DNA from 3 places in the Microbacterium sp. BE35 genome. Region 1 is predicted to be linked to each of the others. Evidence: predicted binding sites of a transcription regulator. Region 1 holds the regulator's gene; each other region holds the start of a gene.
The links. Region 1 encodes LexA, which represses DNA repair genes until DNA is damaged. Its sites were predicted from a motif close to TCGAACANNTGTTCGA; they were not measured.

Region 1 (5,794 bases):
GTGCGGATCGCGCCCCGACAGCACGCGCACGTGCACGGTCAGCGCCGCGTTGAAAGCGATGGCCTCGAAGGTGTGCCGCACGAGCGATCCGGTGAAGTGGCCGCCGATGAGGTGGTGCTCGAAGCCTGCGGGCTCGCCGGTGTGCACCAGGTAGGGGCGGCCGCTGATGTCGACCACCGCCTGCGCGAGCGCCTCGTCGAGCGGCACGAGCGCGTCGCCGTAGCGCGAGATGCCCGACTTGTCGCCGAGCGCCTCGCGGATGGCCTGGCCGAGCACGATCGAGATGTCCTCCACGGTGTGATGGGCGTCGATGTCGGTGTCGCCCGACGCCCGGACCGTGAGGTCGGTGAGCGAGTGCTTCGCGAACGCCGTCAGGAGGTGGTCGAAGAACGGCACCGTGGTGTCGATGCGGCTGCGGCCGGTGCCGTCGAGATCGAGCTCGAGCTCGACCGTCGACTCGCTCGTCGCCCGGCGCAGCGAGGCGGTACGTGGTGCGGCGCTCATGTCGCCGATCCTACCGAGGCGAGGGCGTCGAGGAATGCGGTGGTCTCATCCGCGGTGCCCGCGGTGACCCGCAGGTGAGACGGGATGCCGACGTCGCGGATGAGCACGCCCTCGTCGTACAGGGCCTGCCAGGTGGCCGCCGGATCGGCGACGCCCCCGAACAGCACGAAGTTCGTCCACGACTCGTGGGGCGTGTAGCCGAGCGCCTCGACCGTGGCCGAGATGCGGTCGCGCTGAGCGACGATCTCGTCGACCATGCCCAGCATGACGGGGGCGTGGCGCAGCGCGGCCGACGCCGCCGCCTGGGTCAGCGCACTGAGGTGATAGGGCAGGCGCACGAGGCGCAGCGCGTCGATGAGGGCGGGATCCGCGGCCAGGTAGCCCACGCGCGCCCCGGCGAACGCGAATGCCTTGCTCATGGTGCGCGACACGACGAGGCGCTCGCGCCCCGACAGCAGCGTCAGCGCCGAGCGCTCGTCGTGCGGGGCGAATTCGAAGTACGCCTCGTCGACGATGACGATTCCGTCGCTCGCCTCGTACACGGCTTCGACGACGTCCAGGCCAAGAGGTGTGCCCGTCGGGTTGTTCGGCGAGCACAGGAAGATCACGTCGGGCGAGGCGTCCGCGATCTGGGACGCCGCGTCTTCGGCGTCGATCGTGTAGTCGGCCGAGCGGGTGCCCGAGATCCATTCCGCGCCGGTGCCGCGCGTGAGCAGCGGGTACATCGAGTACGTGGGCGTGAACCCGAAGGCGGTGCGCCCCGGGCCTGCGAACGCCTGCAGGATGTGCTGCAGTACCTCGTTCGAGCCGTTCGCAGCCCAGATCTGGTCGCGGGTGAGACCGTGACCCAGATAGCCGGCGAAGCCCTCGCGCAGGGCGGTGAACTCGCGGTCGGGGTAGCGGTTGACGTCGCGCAGTGCGAGTGCGATCGAGTCGAGGATGTCGTCCGCGACCTCGGCGGGAACCGGGTGCGTGTTCTCGTTGACGTTCAGGGCGACCGGAAGCGGCGCCTGCGGGGCGCCGTAGGGCTTCTGCCCGCGGAGATCGGCGCGTATGGGGAGGTCTTCGAGACGTGCACTCACCCATCCCATGGTAGGCCCGCCCGTCGGCACGTCGTCGCCGCGTGACGCCGCGCGACGCACCGCTGGATCAGCGGCCGTACGCCGCCGGGATCGCGAGACGCTGGCCTGCCTGGACGAGGACGGTGTCGAGCGCGTTCAGCCGCACGAGCTCGTCGACGACGTCGCGCGGGTCGCGGTCGGGGGCGACCTCTTCGGCGATCGTCCACAGCGATTCGCCGGGCGCGACCGTGACCGTGGTGAACGATCCCGCGGGGGCACCCGCGTCGCGCGACGCAAGCGCCACGCCGCCGCCGAGCACCGCCACGCTCAGGGCGATCACCGCCGGAAGGGCGGCCAGCACGGCGAGCACGCGACGACCGCGCACCGTCAACCGCAGACGCGTGGATCGCCCGGCGACGGCGCGCGTGGCGCGCTGGGCTGCGGCGCCGGCTGCCCGGGCCGGCGACGGGACGGTCGTCGTGAAGTCGATCGCGGTCATGCTCGTCTCCTCCTGATGGGGAGAGATTCGCATTCTCCACTCGGCCGGGAGTGGGGAATGCGAACCTCTCTTCCGAAGCTATCTTCGAGTCTGTACGATGTCAATACCGGATTCCGACGTCGATCTCTCGAACGCGACACGCGGGGAGGTTGCCACCTCATCGCGTGCGATCCGGATACGGTTTCGATACGAGAACCCCACCACGGGCCTCCGACATTCGAAGAAACAGCGCTCGGGCCGAGCGCAGGACGGAGCCGGAAGATGAGCGACGCGGCCGGGCGAGAGAAGCCCCAGACCCGCCGGCGCAAGAGCCTGAGCGACAAGCAGCTCGCGATCCTCGAAGTGATCCAGCGCTCGATCGCCCGTCACGGCTACCCGCCCAGCATGCGCGAGATCGGCGATGCCGTCGGCCTCAAGTCGCTGTCGAGCGTCACGCACCAGCTCAACCAGCTCGAGCTGAGCGGCTACCTGCGGCGCGATGCCGGGAAGACCCGCGCCATGGAGGTCCTCATCGACCTGCCCGGCACCGCCACCGAGAGCCCCGCCGACGCGGCGCCGTCGGTCGGCGACGCCGCGCTCGTTCCGTTGGTCGGACGCATCGCCGCGGGCGTTCCCATCACGGCCGAACAGCAGGTGGAGGAGATCTTCCCGCTCCCGCGCCAGCTCGTCGGCAAGGGCGACCTCTTCATGCTCAAGGTCTCCGGCGAGTCGATGATCGACGCCGCGATCTGCGACGGCGACTGGGTCGTGGTGCGATCGCAGGCCACCGCCGACAACGGCGACATCGTCGCGGCGATGCTCGACGGCGAGGCGACCGTGAAGACGTTCCGCCAGCGCGACGGCCACACCTGGCTCCTCCCCCGCAACTCCGCGTTCGAGCCGATCCTGGGCGACGACGCCACCGTGCTCGGCAAGGTCGTCGCGGTGCTGCGCGCGGTCTGAATCCGTTGATCGAGCGCAGCCGTGCCGATCTCGTCGACCTTCGTTCAGGCACAGTTCGACACCAACTCGTGAGGCGGGTGGCGGTGGATCACGGCCAAGCGCTATAAGGGGGGAATGACCGACGTCACCGCCGCGGACGAGTCCGCCGCGCTCCGCGCCCGCCTCGACGCCCTCGAGGCCGAGAACGCCCGACTGCGCGCCGGATCGCCGCCGCCGCCAGCTCCTTCCGAGAGGGCGCACGGCAACCGCTGGCGGGCCTTCCTGTCGGCGCTGTGCATCGTCATCGCGACGATCCTGGTGCCGGTCTCGATCGTCGCGGCATGGGCGCGGGTCGAACTGGTCGACGAGACCCGGTTCGTGGAGACCTTCGCCCCGCTCGCCGAAGATCCGCAGGTGCAGGCACTCGTGGCCGACCAGGTCACCACGGCGATCGAGGACTCGCTCGACCTCGAGGGCCTGACGAACGACCTGTTCGACGGCATCCAGCAGCTCGATCTGCCGCCGCGGGCTCTCGCCGCTCTCGATCTGCTGCGGGCACCCGCCGCCCAAGGTCTGCAGAACCTCGTCGACACCACGGTGACGCGTCTGGTGCAGTCCGACGCGTTCGCCGATGTGTGGGAGACGGCGCTGCGAGCCAGTCACAAGTCGCTGGCGGCCGTCGCCGCCGGGGGCACCTCCGGCGGCGCCGTGGTGATCAGCGACACCGGCGAGGTGGGCATCCAGCTCGGCCCGATCATCGAGGAGGTCAAGAAGCGCCTCGTAGATCGCGGCATCACCTTCGCCGAGTCCATCCCGGTCATCGACAAGACCATCGTCGTCGCGCAGAGCGACGCCCTCACGGTGGTCGGCACCGTCTACAACCTCGCCGTCGCCGCCGGCTGGTGGACCCCGATCATCGCGCTCGTGCTCTTCCTGGCGGGCATCCTGATCGCGCGGCGGCGCTCCACCGCCGTCCTCGGCAGCGGGGTCGGGATCGCCGTCGGTGCGGGGATCCTTGCGATCGCGCTGGGCATCGGGGGTTCGGTGCTTGCGCTCAGCGCGCCGAACCTCGGCGTACCCGCAGGTGCCCTCGCGTCGATGTACGAGCAGATCACCGCCGCGATGCGCGATACGGCGATCGTGCTCACGCTGCTGGGCGTCGTGATCGCCGTGATCGCGTGGATGTCCGGTCGCTGGCGTGGTGCCACGGCGGCACGCAGCGGTGTCGCCTCGGTGAATGCGGGGCTGCGGGGGGCCGCGTTGAAGCGCGGCATCGACACCGGCCGCTTCGGGACGTGGCTCTACGCGCAGCGGATCCTCGTGCGCATCGTGCTGGGAGGCCTGGCGATCCTCTGGCTCATGCTTCTTCGGCCGCTCAGCGTGAGCGAGGTGTTCCTCGTGCTGATCGTGTGGCTCATCGTCTGGTGGGTCTTCGAGCTGCTGCAGCGTCGCCCCGACGAGGCTCTGGCCGCCGCCGCGGACCTCGAGATCGATGTCGCCGAAGCCGATGTCGTCGACGAAGAGGCGGGCGATGCGGAGACCGCCGTCCTGGAGCCGCTGAACGACACCGAGGTCATCCCGGACGCGACGGATGCCGCGACCGACGTGGCCGCGGCATCCGGGTCGAAGAAGAAGGGCTCCTAGGCCGGCACGCTCGCCCGCACCGCCTCGGTCGCCTCGACGAGGTTCTTCAGCGATGCGACCGTCTCGTCGTACCCGCGCGTCTTCAGCCCGCAGTCGGGGTTGACCCAGACGCGGCGCAGCGGGAGTTCGGCGACCGCACGGCCGAGGAGATCGGCGATCTCGCCGACGGACGGCACGCGGGGCGAGTGGATGTCGTAGACGCCCGGGCCGATGCCGGCCGTGAAGCCCGACGCCCGGATGTCGCCGATCACCTCGCCGCGGCTGCGGGCGGCCTCGATCGAGGTCACGTCGGCGTCGAGCGCCGCGATCGCGTCGATGACCACGTCGAACTCCGAGTAGCAGAGGTGGGTGTGCACCTGGGTCGCCTGCGCGGCACCCGCGGTCGCGAGGCGGAACGAGCCGACCGACCACTCGAGGTAGGCCGGCTGGTCCGCCGCCTTGAGCGGGAGGAGCTCCCGCAGCGCCGGCTCGTCGACCTGGATGACACGGATGCCCGCGCCCTCGAGGTCGGCGATCTCATCCCGCAGCGCCAGCGCCACCTGGTTCGCGGTCTCGCCGAGCGGCTGATCGTCGCGCACGAACGACCACGCCAGGATCGTCACCGGCCCCGTGAGCATCCCCTTCATGGGCTTGTCGGTGAGCGACTGGGCGAAAGTCGACCACGCGACGGTGATGGGCGCCGGTCGCGCCACGTCGCCCCACAGGATCGACGGCCGCGTCGCGCGCGAACCGTACGACTGCACCCAGCCGTTCTCTGTCACTGCGAAGCCGTCGAGGTTCTCGGCGAAGTACTGCACCATGTCGTTGCGCTCGGCCTCGCCGTGCACGAGGACGTCGAGGCCGATGTCCTCCTGGAGCGTGACGACGCGCGCGATCTCGTCGCGCAGGAATCGCTGGTACTCGTCGGCACTGAGCTCGCCGCGGCCGTGGCGAGCACGCGCCCGGCGGATGTCGCCGGTCTGCGGGAACGACCCGATCGTGGTGGTGGGCAGCACCGGAAGCGCGAGCTCGGCATCCTGCGCCGCGACGCGGGCGTCGTAGTCGCCGCGTTCGAAGTCACCGGAGTCCAGCACCGCGGCCCGCGCGCGCACCGCGCCGTCGCGCACGCCGGGTGCGGTGCGACGGTCCGCGAGGGCGGCGGATGCCTCGGCCAGCGGCTCGGCGA
Region 2 (5,794 bases), on a different contig from region 1:
GCGCGCGTCGTGACCATCGCCGCGCCCGCCGACGCCGACCTGCTGCTGAGCCAGTTCCAGGGCATGCTCGGCTACTCCGACGCGGTCGCGGCGAGCATGCGCGAGCGCTTCGCGACCCGGTACTTCCCGGGCGAGCCGGACCCGCTCGCGTGGCTGTCGGGTGTGCGGCGCCCGCTGCCAGGCGGGGTGCCGCTCCTCGTCGTCCACGACCACGGCGATCGCGTCGTGCCGTTCGCCGAGGCGGGGCGGGTCGTCGCCGCCAACCCGGGGGCGCAGTTGCTCGCGACGAAGGGCCTCGGGCACAACCGCATCCTCACCGAGGACGCGGTGCTCGATGCCGTGCTGGACCACGTCCGCACTCCGCTCGTCGACGTCGAGCGGGTCGAGGCCGAACGTGTCGAGGTCGCGGAGTTGGGCGCGGTCGCGGCGTAGCAGCACCGCGTGCGCAGAATCGGAGGTTCTGTGCGACGCGCCGGGACACGGATGCTGCCGCTCGGCGCGTCGCGCGAGACCTCCGATTCTGTGCGCACAGATCTCGGCCGTTCGGCACATCTGCGACGCAGCGCGCAGCGGCGAGTACTCGCCGGGCGGGGCTCAGAAGAGCCGAGCGGATGCCTCGGCCCCAGGCAGCGACCGGGAGGACGCCGCCCGCAACGACGTCGCGGCGGCACGCCCGCGCGAGGTCGTGATGATCGGCGGCGCGCTGCGCGCGTCGGCTCGATCGGCGAGACCCGCCACGGGCGCGCCGCGTGGATTCTCTTCCTCGGACTGCCCGTCGAGGCCGTGCACGCGCAGCAACGGGCGCACCCGCTTGGCGAGCCACGAGCGGTATGCCTTCGGCGCGTATGCCGTCGCGCCGGGGTAAAGCCCTCGATATGACGACACGAGCTCGGGGTGCCGCTCGGCAAGCCACTCGAGGAACCACTGCTTCGCGCCGGGCCGCAGGTGCAGTGCGCCATAGACGACCCGCACCGCTCCCGCCGCCTTGATGCGGGCGAGTGCGTGGTCGATCGTCGCGATCGAGTCGGTGAGGTGCGGGATGATCGGCATCAGGAACACCGTGACGCGGAATCCCGCCTCGGTCGCCGCGCGCACCGTCTCGAGGCGCGCGGTCGCATTGGGCGTGCCGGGTTCGATGAGATGCTGCAGCTCATCGTCGAACACCGCGATCGACATCGCGAGCGTCACGTGCACCTGGCTCGCGGCATCCTGCAGCAGGGGCAGATCCCGCCGCAGCAGCGTGCCCTTCGTGAGGATCGAGAACGGCGTGCCCGACTCGGTCAGGGCCGACACGATCCCGGGCATCAGCTTGTAACGCCCCTCCGCGCGCTGGTACGGATCGGTGTTCGTGCCGAGCATGACCGGATCGTGCTGCCAGCTGCCCCGGCGCAGTTCCTTTCCGAGCACCTCGGCGACGTTCACCTTCACCACGACCTGCGTATCGAAGTCCCGGCCGGCATCGAGCTCGAGGTACTCGTGCGTGCCCCGCGCGAAGCAGTAGACGCATGCATGACTGCAGCCCCGATAGGGGTTCACTGTCCAGTCGAAGGGCATCGCGGAGGCGCTCGGCACGTGGTTGAGGGCCGACTTGCAGAGCACCTCGTGGAACGTCACGCCCGCGAACTCGGGGGTCGTCACCGAGCGCACCAGACCGTTCAGCTGTTCGAGGCCGGGCAGGGCCGCGGCATCCGCCACGCCCAGTTCCTGACCTTGCCACCGCATGCATCCATGAGAACAAAGCTTCGAACTTAAGTCAAGACGGATGTCGTCGTGTCTAGAACATCGACGAGACGGACGCCGCTTGCCTGGCCAAACCGGCCGTCGCGGGTGAGAATGGCTGACGTGACGGAGCCTGGCGGGCTCGCTACCCCCCGAGCCGCCCCCGAGACTCGTCGTGCCGCCCGAGCGATGCGCGAGGAGGCGGCGAGGCGTGCCCGCGAAGCGGAATCCGCCCCCGCCGATGCGGCCGCTCCCGTCGCCGATCCCGCCGACGACGTCCGGGCGTCCGAGCTGCCGAGCGACGAGTTCGCGCCGGGTTCGATCCCGTCCGGCGCGCCGTCCACGCTGCCGCTGGATCTCCGCCCGACGGGCGCCCCGGCGCACCGCACCGACTCGACGCCCCACCGCATTCCCGAGGCGCGCGTGCGCGGACGCCGCCGGGCGGTGCGCTCACCCCGCCCCGTCGTCAGCGAACGTCGCGCGGCGCGCGCGGCCGAGCTGCTCGAGGTCGACGAGAGCGCGCAGCCCGTCCGGCATGCGCGGCCGCGTCGACTGACCAAGCGGCTGATGCTGGTCGCCGGGCTCGCGACCGGTGCGGCGCTGCTGCTCGGGTCTGCGGCGATGACCGCGATGATGCTCCCGTCCGAGTCGCAAGCCGCCGGTGCCGACGCGGCGCCGACGATGACGATGGAGCTGCCCGAGATCCAGCAGCTTCCGGTTCCCCAGGTCGAGGAATCCCCGCCGGCGGCCGACATCTGCGCGCTTCCCGACGTGGCCGCCTCTCTCCAGCGGGGCGACGACGAGGCCGCGATCGTCGCGGCCGGCGGCGGCGAGGCGTTCCGCGCCGCGGTCGTCGAAGGGCGGGCTCTGTGCGTCGACCTCGGCGACTCCGCCCGCGTCTGGACCGTCATGGACAAGATCCGCCCGGCCAGCCCGATCGACTATCGCCCCGGCGCGCTCGTGCTCCCCGACGGGGTGCGCAACATCGAGGGCGGCGCGCTGCGTTCGGACGCGGCATCCGCTCTCGCCTCCCTCGCCACTGCCGCCCGCAACGCGGGCGTCGGCGAGATCGCGCTCGAGAGCGGGTTCCGCTCGTACGAGACCCAGCAGCAGACGTACGGGCGCCACTTCGCCGAGAAGGGCGAACGCGCCGACCAGGTGAGCGCGCGGCCCGGTTACAGCGAGCACCAGCTGGGACTCAGCGCCGACGTCGTCGCGTGCGCCGGCTCGTGCGGCACGCTCGACCAGCTCGCCGCGACGCCGCAGGGCCAGTTCGTCGCCGAGCACTCGTGGGAGCACGGGTGGATCGTCCGCTACACCGAGGGAGCCACCCCCGTGACCGGGTACCTGCCCGAGCCGTGGCACCTCCGCTACGTCGGCCACGAGCTCGCGAAGGCCTATCACGAAGGCGGCTGGACCTCGCTCGAGGAGTTCTTCGCGCTCGACCCGGCACCCGACTACCTCGGCTGACGTCGGGCGTCGGCGCTACGCTGCGGATCACGGATGCCGCGGCTCACAGCATCCATCACGGTGAAACTGAGTACCATATGCCGTGAGATGCAATTCCACCGGGGGTGCGTCTCCACACAGACTCGAGGATGAGAGGAAGGCGCATCATGGAGCGCGAGATCTACGACGAGGACCACGAGGCGTTCCGCGATGTCGTCAAGGAGTTCGTCAAGCGCTACGCGTCGGACGAGAAGCGCAAGCAGTGGGACGCCGCCGGCGAGATCGACCGGGCGACCATGCTCGCCGCGGGCGAGGCCGGCATCATCGGCCTGTCGGTGCCCGAGGAGTTCGGCGGCGCCGGCATGCTGCAGGACTATCGCTTCCGCTCGATCGTGCTCGAAGAGACCATCGGCGCCGGCCTCGGCTCGCTCGCCGGCGCCCTCGGCATCCAGGATGACCTGGCCGTGCCGTACATCGTGCACATGGGCACGCAGGAGCAGAAGGAGAAGTGGCTCCCGGGCATGGCGACCGGCGAGATCCTCGGCGCCCTCGCGATGACCGAGCCCGGCGCGGGCAGCGACCTGCGCGGGATCAAGACCACCGCCAAGCGGGTCGAGGGCGGCTACGTCGTCAACGGCGCCAAGACGTTCATCTCGTCGGGCAAGACCGCCGACATGGTCGTGACGTTCGTGAAGACCGGCGAGGGCAACCGCCCCGACGCGTTCAGCCTGCTGATCCTCGAGGACGGCATGCAGGGCTTCGACCACGGCAAGAAGCTCGAGAAGATGGGCTTCCACGGCTGGGACACCGCCGAGCTCTCGTTCACCGACGTCTTCGTGCCGGAGGAGAACCTCATCGGCGGCAAGGAGGGCCTCGGCTTCATCCAGCTCATGATGAACCTGCCGCTCGAGCGTCTGTCGATCGGTGTGGCCGCAGCGGCAGCCGGCGAGGCCGCGTTCGTCTGGACGCGCGACTACGTGCTCAGCCGTGAGGCGTTCGGTGAGCGGATCGCCGACTTCCAGAACACCCGCTTCAAGCTGGCCGACATGGCGACGACCGTCGACGTGATGTGGGCCTACGTCGACCGCGCGATGCTGCTCTACAAGGACCAGAAGCTCACCGCCGAAGAGGCGGCGAAGGTCAAGTTCTGGACCACCGACCGCGAGGCCGAGCTCCTCGACGTCGGCGTGCAGCTGCACGGCGGCTACGGCTACATCACCGAGTACCCGATCGCCCGCGCCTACCTCGACGCCCGCGTGCACCGCATCTACGGCGGCACGAACGAGATCATGCGCGACCTGGTCTCGCGCCAGATCGTCGGCAAGCGCTGACGCCTTCTCGACAACGGATGCCGCGAGCCCGCGCCTCTTCGAAGGCGCCGGGTCGCGGCATCCGTCGCGTGTGAGCGTTCCTTCCGCAGTCACCTTCGGCGGGTGCAGTTCGATCCGACCCGCACGAAGTGACTGCGGAACTCAGTGCTGGCCGGCGGGACCCGCACCGCGGCCGAGGCCACGCGACGCCAGGCCGCGGCGACGCGCGAGCTTCGCGACGCCGGCCCTGCGGAGACGGTCGGCCACGAGGATGCCGAGCGCGACGCCTGCGACACAGCTCGCGATCGTGAGGGCGAAGAAGGTGATGAGGGCCCACGGCTCCATCGCCCACAGGTTGAACGAGGCGGCGGCGAGCAGTGGGTAGATCGCACCCACGAAGACGGCGCCGGCGTAGTACTGCCAGGTCCGCCACGAGCGGTACAGGGTCACCAGGAACGCGAGCTCGGCGAAGAACGCCCACCAGATCGCCGCCCCGAGGAACGGGAACACAACGAGCCCCGAGATCACGCCCACGAGGATGCCGGCGAACGGGCGCTCGAGCAGGCGCAGCGCGACGGTGGCCGGCAGGAGCCAGAGACCCGCGATCGCGACCGAGACGAACGGCACCGTCGCGAAGAGGACGGTCGAGATCCAGCCGGCGCCCCACAGCATCACACCGCCGGCGACGCCGATCGCGGCGCACGTCAGCAGGTACGCGGTGGTCGCGCGACCGCGGGGGCGGCGCGGGGGCGTGGGGGTGATGATCGTGTCGTCCGCGCCGCTCACGAGTGGGCCTCGGCGGTCGCACGCCGGGACTTCGGGGCGGGCGACGCGGCTCCGACGCGCCAGTAGCCGCAGAAGCTCACCTGGTCCTTCGGGACGCCGCACTCGCCGACGAGGTGCCGGCGACCCTCGGTCGCGAGGGCCTGCTCGCCGACGATGTACGCGTGGGATGCGGCATCCGGGATCGAAGCCTGGCGGAGTGCCTGCAGCGCCAGGGTTCCGGGCTTCACATCGTGGTCGCGGACGATCCAGCGCACCGTGACGCCGGCGGGATGCGGGAAGTCGAGCGCATCCTCCGCGGAAGGCGCTTCGACGATCGCGAGACCGGTCGCGTGCGACGGGAGCGCCGCGCAGATGCCGGAGATCGCCGGCAGGCCGGTCTCGTCCGAGACCAGCAGGACGCGGTCGGTGCCGCGGTCGGGGTTGAAGGTGAGGCCCTCGTCGATCACGACGACGCTCTCGCCCGCCTGGCACGACTCGGCCCAGCGCGAGGCGGGTCCCGCGGTGCCGTCGGCGGCGGAGCCGTGCAGTAC
Region 3 (5,794 bases), on a different contig from region 1:
GCGCTCCTGGCCTGGTTCTCGCCGCTGCGCTCTGAGCGCGTGAGTCCGGACTGAGCCGGCCGAAGTCACATGGCGCGCGCGTGCTCGACGAACGCGTCCAGCGCGGCGCGCAGGGCGGGGGAGTCCTCCTGGGTGCGGCGATGCACGGCGAGGACGTCGCGCGTCGACGCCGGCTCGACGGTCGGGATCGCAACCAGGTCGGGACCGATGTCGCCACGGCCGAGGCGGGGCACGAGCGCCACCGCGCGGCCCGCGCGCGCCAGCTCGAGATGGTTCTGGAACTCCATCGACTCGTGCACGATGCGCGGGGCGTTGGGGACACCGTCGAAGAGCCGCCGCAGCCACTGGCGGCAGATCGTCGCCTCGAACGTCGCGACCCAGACCTGCCCCGCCAGCTCGCCGGGGTGCAGCACGGTGCGACCGGCGAGCGGGTGGTCGCGATGCAGGATGACGTCGGCGACATCCGTGAACAGCGGCGTCGACACGAGGTGGTCGGGCATCGCGAGGGCGACCCCGCCCCACCGGTGAACGATGCCCAGGTCGCGCTGGCCAGAAGCGACGAGCGCGATCGTCTCCCACGGCTCGCTCTCGCGCAGGGGCACGGAGAGATCGGGATGCTGCGCCGCGAGGTCGCCGAGGACCGGGATGACCAGTCCGCGCACGACGGTCGAGAACGCGGCGAGCCTGATCTCGCCCACCACCCGATCGTCGGGCCCCGCGGTGAGCTGGAGATCGGCGCGGAGCCGTTCGAGGTCGGCCAGGATCGGGGTCGATGCGACGACGAGACGCGTCCCGGCTTCCGTGAGGATGACTCCGCGCCCGGCACGTTCGAGGAGGGCGATGCCGGTCTCGCGCTCGAGTCGCTTCACCTGCTGCGACACCGCGGACGGCGTATACCCGAGACTCGTCGCCGCGGCGACCACGCTGCCCTGCGTGGCGACCGCGCGAAGCGACATGACGGCTTCCAGGTCGATCATGAAGCAACGCTACATCGTTTCGTGAGAAAAGCATCGCTGGTGCTTCATCCCGCGATCGAGTGAAGTGAGAGTCGTGAAGAGACGCGACATGATGCTCGCCGCCGCCGTGGCATCCCTCTGGGGCTTCAACTTCGTCGTGATCGACTGGGGGATGAACGGCGTGCCGCCCTTGCTGTTCGTTGCGATCCGCTTCCTGGTGGTCGCGCTCGCCGTCTTCGTCGTGCCGAGGCCCCGCACCTCCTGGCGGACCGTCATCGGCGTGGGCCTGTTCATGAGCCTGGGGCAGTTCGGCCTGCTGTACACGTCGATGGCGCTCGGACTCCAGCCGGGGCTCGCCGCCCTCGTGCTGCAGGCGCAGGCGGTGTTCACGATCCTCATCGCCGCCGCGGTGCTGCGGGAGCGTCCGACCGCGCCGCAGACCGCAGGAGTCGGTCTCGGCATCGTCGGGCTCGCGATCGTGGCGGCCGGTCGCGGTGGCGATGCGCCCGCGCTCGCGGTGGCGCTGGCACTCGCCGCGGCATTCTCGTGGGGAATCGGGAACGTGATCTCCCGCCGTGCCGGGGTGGTCAGCGGGCCCGGGCGGCTCGGGTCGCTGTCGCTCACCGTATGGTCGGCGCTCGTGGTGCCGGTGCCGGCCCTGATGCTGTCGTTCGCCGTCGAGGGTCCGGAGGCGATCGCGTCGGGAATCGCCGCATTCGGCTGGCAGTCCCTTCTGTCGACGCTCTACACCGCGGTGCTGTGCACGATCATCGGCTACTCGATCTGGAACAGCCTGCTGGCTCGCAATCCCTCCGCGGCCGTCGTGCCGTGGGTGCTGCTCGCGCCCGTGGTCGCGATGGCATCGGCCGCTCTGCTGCTCGGCCAGATCCCCACGTCCGCCGAGATCATCGGCGGCACGCTCCTGGTCGGAGGTGTGCTGGTCACCGGACTGCGCCGTCGAGTGTCGTTTCGCCGGCGCAGGATCACGGAGGTCAGCCGGCTGCCCAAGCGAAGCGCGTCCGCTGGGGATGACGCGCGCCCGATCCCACAGGAAGCGTGTGAGTCGCGTCGGATCAGGTCGGTGAGGTGAACAGACGCGCCGAGACGCGGGGCATCCGCGTCAGAAGGGTGGCGCCCCGGAGGATCCGGGTGGGTCGTCAGCAGGGAAGAGCCAGGGTTCGCGCATCATCGCGCGCAGGTGTGTGGCGGTCTGGTCAAAGGTGAATCTCACGGTCGGCTCGGGTCGGTCGGTGTGCCTTCGCCCGGTCGGGCTGGTCCAGACCAGAACGCCGGGCGAGACCTGCTCGACCGACCAAGCCGTGACGCCCTTCAGGGTGTGATGGCGTCGGCACAGGTGCGCGAGGTTCGCGTGGTGCGTGGGTCCGCCGTCGGCGGCGGGAATTGTGTGGTCGACGTCGCACCGCCATACCGGGCGGCGGCAGCCGGGGAATCGGCAGTGCTCGTCCCGGGCGGCGAGGAACCGGTTCAGCGCAGGCCCGGGGCGGTAGCGGTCGACGGCGAGGACGCTGCCCGTGACCGGGGAGGTCATCACGCGTTCCCAGCCGACGGCGCCGGCGGCGAGGATCCGGGCGGCGCCGGGGTCGATCGGGCCGTACCCGGCGAGCAGGGCCGGCTCGGTGGACGCCCCGGTCATGGTGAGCACCGGGATGGTGACCTGGACGGTGGCGCGGATCGCGCGGAGGCCGGTGCCGGCGACGCAGTCGTCAGGCCCGGCGGTGAGCAGCGTGTCCGTGAAGATGTCGACGCGGAGCTGGTCCATCGTGCGCTCGTCGATCTCGACGTCATCGCCGTCGCCGTCGCCGTCGCCGTCACCCTCGCCGTCGCCGTCGGCATCACCCCGTGCGGTGATGACCGAGCGGGCCTGCTGCGTGAGGCGGTCCTCGATGCCGTGCGCCAGCGTCGCCGGCATGATCGCCGTCAGCGCGGCCATGTCGTCGGGCAGATCGACCACTTCGATGCGACGCCCGGCGGCTGCTTCTTTGTGGCGCTCCTCGAGGGTTCGCTCCAGGAAGCGTTCGGCGATCACCCGCAGCACCGCGGCCAGGCGTCCCGGTGTCAGGTTCGCGGCGCGCTCGAGCGCCAGGCCGACGAATTCGGCTCGCGCGGTGTCGTCGACGATCGAGGCGCCGGCGTCGTGGATCACCGAGAGGTGCGGCCTGGAGATCTCTCCCCGCTCGAGGGCCTCCACGCCCCCGGCGAAACGCTCACACAGATCGGCGGCCTCCGACAGCAGTCGGGTCACGGTCCACTCCGACACCCGGGCCGACGTCGCCAGGTCGGCGACCAGCGCGCGCCGGTCCAGCTCCGCTCGCCGAGCGCGATCCGGGGTAGCATCGGCCGGCCTGGCGACCGCGGCTGCAGCATCCGCCAGCACCCGGATCTCCGCCGCATCGTCGATCGATCGACGCTTCCGCCCCGCCTCGAACGCATCGACCAGCCGCACGACCCGGAAGAACTCAGGCGCGACGCCGTCAGCACCGGGGTCGGAATTCGCAGACATGAGGCTCGCAGTCAGGAAGGAGTGGACCGAGATTCCCGCGCGTCACGCGCGATATGCCTCAACACCTGCCCGCGGCTGAAACCGCTCCACTCAACGCCCTGAACGGGCCCCACCCGATCTTCGAATCTCTGATCTATATTCTAGCCAATCCCACCACGAGATGGAATCGTAAATAAGAACAAACATACGATTCACTCAGGCGGGCTGCCCGGGTGGGCGCGCGAGGTTTTGCGCAAGAGCCTGAGCTGAGGATGGCGCTTCCGAATCGATTCGATACACTGGCTCCTGCCACTCGGCACCTCTCCGTCGCCTGCGGGCGCGGCATCCGTCCTCTTGCTCGCCTTCTCGTTCGAGAGCCGCCCTCATGACCACCGCCCTGACGACGGGCCGCCCGTGGCGCGTCATCCTCCTGTTCTCCGTCCCGCTGCTGATCGGCAACGTGGTGCAGCAGCTGTACCACTTCGTCGACGCCGTCGTCGTCGGGCGCCGGCTCGGCGTCGACGCGCTGGCCGCGGTGGGCGCGACCGGCAGCATGCTGTTCCTGCTGCTCGGGTTCGCGTGGGGTCTCACGTCGGGCTTCGCGATCCCGACGGCGCAGGCGTTCGGCGCGCGCGATTACGCGGCGGTGCGGCGCTCCGTCGCGGCGGGCACGATTCTCACGGGCATCTGCACCCTCCTGCTCACCGTCGGCGCACCGCTTCTGACGGCGCCCCTGCTCGAGCTGCTGCAGACGCCCGCCGAGCTCATGGCCGACGCCATCGTGTTCGCACAGATCAGCTTCCTCGGCGCCGGCGCGATGATGTTCTTCAACTACCTGTCGGCGATCATCCGCGCCATCGGCGACTCGCGCACACCGCTCGTCTTCCTCACGCTCGCCTGCGTGCTCAACGTCGCGCTGGTCATCCTCATGGTCGGCCCGCTCGGCTGGGGCGTGGGCGGCGCGGCGCTCGCGACGGTGGTGTCACAGGCGATCTCGGTGCTGCTGTGCCTCGAGTTCGTACGGCGACGGATGCCGGTGCTCCACGTCCGCCGCGGCGACTGGCGTGTCAGCAGGGCCGCGCTCGCGGAGCACCTCCGACTCGGTCTGCCGATGGGCTTCCAGGCGTCGATCATCGCGATCGGAACCCTCTCTGTGCAGGTCGCGCTGAACGAGCTCGGCGCGGACGCCGTCGCTGCGTACACCGCCGCATCCCGCGTCGACGGCCTCGCCGTCGCCCTCCTGCAGTCGCTCGGCCTCGCCGTGTCGATGTTCGTCGCGCAGAACCACGGCGGTGGCCGGCCCGACCGCATCCGCCGCGGCGTGATCCAGGCGACATGGATGTCGGTGGGTGCGGCCATCGTGCTCGGGGCCCTGCTCATCGCCTTCGGGGCGATGACGGTGCGCCTGTTCATCGACGAAGGCTCGGCCGAGGTCGTGGACTTCGCCGCGCAGATGCTCGCCATCAACGGCGCGACCTACTGGATCCTCGGCATCCTCTTCGTCCTGCGCGGTGCTCTGCAGGGGCTCGGCCACACCCTCATCCCCACCGTGACCGGTGTGATCGAGCTCGCCATGCGCGTCGGCGCGGCCGTCGTGCTGGGCAGCATCTTCGGCTTCATCGGCGTCGCGGCGAGCAACCCGCTCGCGTGGCTCGGCGCCGTGGTCGTGCTCGTGCCCGCGTACATCCACGCTCACCGCCAGCTCGCCACGCAGCCGGTCGTCCCCATGGTCGCGACCCCCACCACCCCCATCGCGGTCATCGGTCCGACCGACGGCTCGATGGTCGTCGATGCGATCGTCACGCAGCCCATCGCGCTGCCGACCGTCGCCCAGGGTGCGACCCGGCGGTCGCGGCGGTTCCGGTTCGTGCGGTCACGCGACAAGCGGCGCACGCACGGCTGAGCCGGCGGGAGGGGCATCGTCACGCCGCGGGGGGCCGTCCTCGCCGCGACGTCGGCGGCGCACCATAGGCTCGTTGACATGTCCGTGACGACGCGCCGCATGCAGGATCTGACCATCGACGACCACTTCCTCACGGTTCCCCTCGTGTGGGGAGATCCGGCGGACGCCCGCACGATCGACATCCACGCGGCGGTCGTCACGCGAGAGGGTGGCGAGGGCCTGCCGTATCTGGTGTTCCTGCAGGGCGGGCCGGGTCACGAGGCGCCGCGCGCGTTCCACTCGCCGTCGGGGCCGTCCTGGCTCGACGCGGCGCTCGAGCACTACCGCGTGGTGCTGCTCGACCAGCGCGGCACGGGGCTTTCGACGCCCGTCGGCGACGACGACCTCGAGCGCGACGCAGCCGAGCTCGCCGAGTACATCACGCATCTGCGCGCC

Region 2: J2Y46_RS19785 (Rv2578c family radical SAM protein) is a predicted target of LexA. The motif match lies at 1,731-1,746, and genes of this name have one in related genera.
Region 3: J2Y46_RS04245 (DUF222 domain-containing protein) is a predicted target of LexA. The motif match lies at 3,652-3,667, and genes of this name have one in related genera.

Annotation. Positions count from the first base shown of each region.
Region 1 covers NZ_JAVDXD010000002.1:1,110,039-1,115,832, reverse strand. The annotation lists gene hisB (imidazoleglycerol-phosphate dehydratase HisB) at 1-504, opposite strand, end outside; gene J2Y46_RS11120 (histidinol-phosphate transaminase) at 501-1,586, opposite strand; gene J2Y46_RS11115 (LysM peptidoglycan-binding domain-containing protein) at 1,654-2,064, opposite strand; gene lexA (transcriptional repressor LexA) at 2,326-3,006, shown strand; gene J2Y46_RS11105 (hypothetical protein) at 3,121-4,629, shown strand; gene metE (5-methyltetrahydropteroyltriglutamate--homocysteine S-methyltransferase) at 4,626-5,794, opposite strand, start outside.
Region 2 covers NZ_JAVDXD010000007.1:56,987-62,780, forward strand. The annotation lists gene J2Y46_RS19780 (alpha/beta hydrolase) at 1-432, shown strand, start outside; gene J2Y46_RS19785 (Rv2578c family radical SAM protein) at 595-1,722, opposite strand; gene J2Y46_RS19790 (M15 family metallopeptidase) at 1,843-3,189, shown strand; gene J2Y46_RS19795 (acyl-CoA dehydrogenase family protein) at 3,336-4,499, shown strand; gene J2Y46_RS19800 (ECF transporter S component) at 4,641-5,264, opposite strand; gene J2Y46_RS19805 (siderophore-interacting protein) at 5,261-5,794, opposite strand, start outside.
Region 3 covers NZ_JAVDXD010000001.1:966,503-972,296, reverse strand. The annotation lists gene J2Y46_RS04260 (MFS transporter) at 1-54, shown strand, start outside; gene J2Y46_RS04255 (LysR family transcriptional regulator) at 66-977, opposite strand; gene J2Y46_RS04250 (EamA family transporter) at 1,051-2,046, shown strand; gene J2Y46_RS04245 (DUF222 domain-containing protein) at 2,077-3,477, opposite strand; gene J2Y46_RS04240 (MATE family efflux transporter) at 3,842-5,359, shown strand; gene J2Y46_RS04235 (alpha/beta fold hydrolase) at 5,438-5,794, shown strand, end outside.